Linked DNA regions of Deinococcus aerius. The protein of the gene in region 2 interacts with the protein of the main gene of each other region in a pairwise test. Links are inferred from orthologs where the notes say so. Each region holds a gene or a part of one and is shown on either strand. Other genes may lie near its edges.

Evidence for each region. The genes of interacting proteins can lie anywhere in the genome.
Region 1: the proteins of rlmN (region 2) and ftsZ interact in binary tests that used the Escherichia coli proteins (3 or more experiments, as listed by UniProt). The link is inferred for Deinococcus aerius from one-to-one orthologs.

The regions. Positions count from the first base shown.
Region 1 is NZ_BFAG01000004.1:134,357-137,278, forward strand. It holds ftsZ (cell division protein FtsZ), read left to right. Parts: upstream 1-876; coding sequence 877-1,968; downstream 1,969-2,922. Other genes in the region: ftsA (cell division protein FtsA), read left to right, coding at 1-743; DAERI_RS07515 (fasciclin domain-containing protein), read left to right, coding at 2,424-2,903. UniProt on the Escherichia coli protein: Essential cell division protein that forms a contractile ring structure (Z ring) at the future cell division site. The regulation of the ring assembly controls the timing and the location of cell division.
Region 2 is NZ_BFAG01000017.1:60,379-63,298, forward strand. It holds rlmN (dual-specificity RNA methyltransferase RlmN), read right to left. Parts: upstream 2,018-2,920; coding sequence 983-2,017; downstream 1-982. Other genes in the region: DAERI_RS19410 (tetratricopeptide repeat protein), read right to left, coding at 1-774; DAERI_RS19420 (DUF2721 domain-containing protein), read left to right, coding at 2,177-2,671; DAERI_RS19425 (DNA-directed RNA polymerase subunit beta'), read right to left, coding at 2,731-2,920.

The sequences.
Region 1 (2,922 bases), on a different replicon or contig from region 2:
AGGCGCAGACCGTCATCGTGATCGACATGGGCGGCGGCACGACCGACGTGGGCGTGTTCAAGCGCGGCAACCTCGCGCACTCGGCGTGCATTCCCCTCGGCGGCGAGCACGTGACCGCCGACCTCGCGCAGATCCTCAAGATCCCGCACGAGGAGGCCGAGAACGTCAAGCGCAAGTACGGGGCCGCCATCCCCGAACTCGCCGACCCCGACCTCACGCTGGAGATCACCTCCTCGAACGGCTCCACGCACGCGATCAGCGCCTTTGAACTGTCACGCATCATCAAGCCGCGTCTGTCGGAAATCTTCGGCATGGTCCGCGACGAGATCGATCAGGCGCTCGGCCCGGTGGAACTCGTGGCGCAGGGTGTGGTGCTGACGGGCGGGGCCAGCCTGCTGCGCGGCACGACGGACCTCGCCCGCGACCGCTTCCGGCTGCCCGTCCGGCTGGGGCGCCCGCGCGGGATCGGGGGGCTCACCGACATCGTGAGCGGCCCGGCGCACTCCAGCGGCGTCGGCCTGGTGCTGTACGGGATCGGCCAGGACGGCAAGGTGCCCGTCTCAGTGTTCCAGGAACCGGAGCCCGCGCCGGCTCCCGCCCCGGTGAGCAAGGGGAGCCCACAGCCCGAGGTCACGGTGGTCGCGCCCAACCCGGCGCCCGCCGCCGCGCCCAAGAAGGAGAAGGACAAGAGCAGCGGCACCTTTATGGACCGCGTGCGGGGCATTTTCAAGGACTGGCTGTAACCGGTTTAGCGGTGAGGCCGGGGCGCAGGAGGACCCGACCCTTCCCCCGGGGGGACGTGGCGGGTATCCTGCGTTAAACTACACCGCATGATTCGTGGGCACCGCCAAGGGTGCGCCGCGTGAAGGAGACATGATGCAAGCGGCCAGAATTCGCGTGATTGGCTTGGGCGGGGCGGGAAACAATGCGGTGAACCGCATGATCGAATCGGGACTCGAGGGCGTCGAGTTCGTCGCGGGGAACACCGACGCGCAGGTGCTCGCCAAGAGCCACGCCGAGGTCCGCATTCAGCTCGGGGACCGCCTGACCCGCGGTCTGGGCGCCGGGGCCGACCCCGAGGTGGGGGAAAAGGCCGCCCTGGAGGACCGCGAGCGCATCAAGGAGTACCTCGACGGCACCGACATGCTGTTTATCACCGCCGGGATGGGCGGCGGCACCGGCACGGGCAGCGCCCCGGTGGTCGCCGAGATCGCCCGCGAGATGGGCATCCTGACGGTCGCCATCGTGACCCGGCCCTTCAAGTTCGAGGGACCCAAGCGCGCCCGGGTGGCCGAGGACGGCATCAACAAGCTCACGGAGCGCGTGGACGGCATGATCGTGGTGAACAACGAGAAGCTGCTCACCGCCGTGGACAAGAAGGTCTCGTTCCGCGAGGCGTTCCTCATCGCCGACCGGGTGCTGTACTACGGGGTCAAGGGGATCAGCGACGTGATCAACGTCGAGGGCATGATCAACCTCGACTTCGCGGACGTGCGGAATATGCTCTCCAACTCGGGCACGGTCCTGATGGGCATCGGCGCGGGCCGGGGCGAGAAGGTCGCCGACGAGGCCGCCATGAGCGCCATCCACTCGCCGCTGCTGGAGCGCGGCATCGAGGGGGCGCGCCGCATCCTGATCAACGTGACGGGCGGCTACGACCTCTCCATGACGGACGCGAACGAGATCGTGGAGAAGATCCGCGACGCCACCGGCTTCGAGGACCCCGACATCCTCTTCGGCATCACGCCGGACGAGGCGGCGGGCGACGAGGTGCGCGTCACCGTGATCGCCACCGGCTTCGGCGAGGGCGCCTTCCCCAGCGGCCTGAGCCTGGGCATGGGCAAGTCGGGCAGCCGCGGCACGAGCATCGACACCATCGTGCGCCCGGTGCGCGGTCAGGGCGGCAGCTCCTACGACCCCAAGGACTACGACATCCCCGCGTTCCTGCGGAATGTCGGGCGCGACTGAGCCCCCGCGTCACGGCGTCTCTTCCAACCACCCTCCGCGCGGGGGTGGTTTTTTCGGCTTGTGAGAGGGAAACCGGTGGGCGGACACGTTGTCCAGGGGACGGGGCGGTTGCGTTGGGGCAGCGTGCCCGTTCACGCCCTCTCCAGGGAAGGATTAAAACGGTCTGCCTTGAAGCGGTTTTGCGAAAGCCAAGCCCAGGAAAACCGTTGAAACTGGGCTGACCACTGGAAACAGGGCCCCACACCTTTGTAGCCCTCAACACTTTAGCCTGGCCTCATTGTACGGCGGCGTACTCAATCGCTTTTCCCCGACTTTTACGATCCCATTGTCGAGCTGGGAACAGGTCCGTAATCTTCCCGGATTGACTGAAGACGAGCGGGGCTTGAAGCATGTCCGGACGAGGCGCGCTTCAAGTCAAGGCCACCTTTTGATGTTCCTGATCAGGAGGATTGAAGATGCGTAAGGTAATCGTGTCGGCGGCCCTGCTGGTGTCCTCGGTGGCTCTGGCGGGAGGCGGCAGCGCCGTCCCGACGGGCAACACCATCGCGGCCATCGTGGCGAACGACCCCAACTTCAGCACCCTGCTGTCGGCGGTGCAGGCGGCCGGGCTGGTGGAGACGCTGAGCGGCCCCGGGCCGTACACCGTCTTCGCGCCCACCAACGCGGCCTTCGCCAAGGTGCCGCAGGATCAGCTCACCGCCCTGCTGAACAACCGCGAGCAGCTCCGCGCCCTGCTGCTGTACCACGTGGTGCCGGGCCGGGTGACGGCGGCCCAAGTCAGTGGCCTGAGCAGCGCGACGACCGCGAGCGGCGGGACCCTGAACATCACCGCGAGCGGCAACACGGTCAGGATCAACGACGCGACGGTCACCCGTGCCGACATCCGCGCGAGTAACGGGATCATCCACGTCATCGACACCGTTCTGATGCCCTGAGCGGGCCGGGCACGGGGGA
Region 2 (2,920 bases):
GTCCACCCGCTTGGGCTGGCGCTGGAGGACGGCGTAGGCCCGGGGCAGCGCCTCCGCACTGCGTCCCGCCAGCGTCATGGCCTGGGCCAGCCGGAACTGGGCGTCCACGTCGTTGGGTTCGAGCGCCACAACCTGCGTCAGGGTGGTGCTGAGCCCCGCGAAGTCCCCGGCGCGGGTCTGCTCGGCGGCGAGCGCCTCCAGCACCTGCCGCTCGCTGGCGGGTCCGGCCTTGCCCTGGGCGAGCGTGGCTGCCTGCCCGTAAAACCTCAGCGCGTCCGCATAGCGCTTCTCACGGGTGGCAATCACGCCGAGGTTGTACGGTGCCTCATAGCGGTCCGGGGCCAGCGTGGCGAGCTGCGTGAACTCGAAGGCCGCTCCCTTGAGATTCCCCAGCGCGAGCAGCGTGAGGCCCAGCCCGAAGTGCGGCTCCGGCTGCGCGTAATTCTGCGCGATCAACCCCTCGAACAGCGTGCGCGCCTGCGGGAGTTGCCCCGCATTCAGGGCGGCCCGCGCCCGCGCGAGTTGGGCCTGCTGCGGCTGCGTCAGCGGCGTGACGGGTACGGGGGGCGTGGTGGCCGCGGGCTTGTCGGGGGTAGCGGATGGAGTGGGAGTTCCCGGAACAGCCGGGACCTTGGGGAGAGCAGGTGTGCCGGTCTGGTTGAGAGTGTTCTGGACGGAGATCGCCGCCGACGTGTCGAGCAGCGTCTGCGCCGAGGCGGCAGGCGTGCCCGCCAGCAGCAGGCCGAGCAGCACCTTGAGATTACGTTGATTCACCGGGGGCCTCCAGGGGGGGGAGAACGTGAACAGGGTAGGCGAGACGTTCTTGCTGAACCCTTACGCGCCTTCTTGCTCTGCGCTGGGTGCCGTAATTCTGTCACGCCCCGCGGCAAGCTGGACAGGAAGAGGTTGGGGCTGCCTCACAAGCCTTACGAAGTGGGCAAGGAAAAACCTCCAGTGGGGGAGGTCTCTTGGTTGGAGGGGGTTAGGCGGGAATGCCTATGGCCGCACCGGGCCGCTTGAGCGCCAGTTGTCCGCAGGCTGCCCCCGCATCTTTCCCGCGCGAGCGGCGCACACTCACGTCCACGCCCCGCGCCTCCAGCACGTCGTAGAACGCCTGAATCTGTTCCTCGGTGCTGCTCTCGAAGCCCGAGCCGTCCCAAGGATTCATCGGGATCAGGTTGACGTGGCTCACGAGTCCCTTCAGCAGGTCGGCGAGCATTTCCGCCTGCCACAGGTGGTCGTTCACCCCGCGCAGCATGGTGTATTCCAGCGTCACGCGCCGCCCCGTCACTGACTGGTAATCACGGGCGGCAGCCATGATTTCCTCGATGGAGTTCGCCGCACCGGTCGGGATGATGCGCCGCCGCGTTTCCTCGTCCGGGGCATGCAGGCTGATCGCCAGCTTGATGCCCAGATCGTCCTCGGCGGCGAGTTGCCGGATGCCCTTGGCGATCCCCACGGTGGAGAGGGTCACCCGGCGCTTGCTCATGCCCAGCGCCTGCGGGTGCAGCAGGATGCGGGCGGCCTGCATGGTGTTCGCGTAGTTCAGCATGGCCTCGCCCATGCCCATGAAGACCAAGTTGCGGATCTCGCGCGGGCCGATCCCCTCGCCGCCCGCTACGGCGAGCACCTGCGCGACGATCTCGCCCGGCGTCAGGTTGCGCCCGAAGCCCATCGCCCCCGTCGCGCAGAAGGCGCAGCGGGCGGGGCACCCCACCATCGTGGACACGCAGATCGTCTTGCGGTCGAGGTAGGGCATGTAGACGGCCTCCATCTGGCGGCCGTCGTTGAGCGTAAAGAGGTATTTGACCGAACCGTCCGAGCTGCGGACGGTCTCGATCTCCTTAAAGGGGTTCAGGGTATAGCGCGCGGCGAGGTCGGCGCGAGCCTCCGCCGGAAGGTTCGTCATGGCGCCAAAGGTCCCCACGCCCTGCACGAAGACCCACTCCAGCAGTTGCCGCCGCCGGAAGCCCTCCAGCGGGTACAGGTCAGGGTGAAGGTCGAGGAGAAGCTGCATCAGGAAAGTTTAGCGCGTGGGCGGGTTCGGGGGGGAGGGAAGGGCACGTTCGATGAGGGAGGATGTCTCTGTGGCCGGGACTCAGCGGGCACCCCAACGCCGACGTTTTACCCTGAACCTGTGGCGACCGCCGACCCCAACCTTAGCGTCCTGACCGCGATGATCACCCCCGCCGTGCTCATCAGCGGCGCGGGCACGCTCCTGATGAGCACGAGTACCCGGCTCGGGCGGACGACCGACCGGGTGCGGCATCTCACCGCGCGCTTCAAGGTCCTCGTGAGCGAGAGCGGCCAGCTTGAACCCCTCGCGCGCGAGGAAAAGCGCATGATCATCCGCCAGCTTCCGCGTCTCGCCCGCCGCACCCGCATCATCCAGCGGGCGATGACGGCGCTGTACGTGGCGGTCGCCCTGCTCGTGCTGACGAGCATTCTCATTGGGTCAGGCGCTTTATTCGGCGCAGCGTTCGGTCTGGCTCCGGTCATTCTCGCCATTCTGGGCGCGGCCTCCCTCGCCTATGGGGCGCTCCTCCTGAGCTTTGAGACGCGGCTGAGTGCGCGCACTACGCATGAGGAAATGCAGTTTTTGGTTGACCTGGGGCGGCATTACGCCACCCTCTACAGCGAGGAGGCGGGGCGGGTGGCGCGCGAAGTGTAGGCCATAACAGCAAAGCCCCCACCCGTCTCCGAGTGGGGGGTCTTTGAACTTGCCTACGCTCAGTCAGCGTAGCCGGGAATGGTCGGCGTGCTGCCCGGTCGCGTATCGTCGTACCGCTGGGTGCCGGTGACCGAGTCGGGGCTGCGCCCCTCCTCGCCGTACTTCTCCAGGGTGCGGTCGTCGGCGACCTGCATCTCGCGGACGGTCATGAGACCCGTTCCAGCGGGGATCAGCTTGCCGAGAATGACG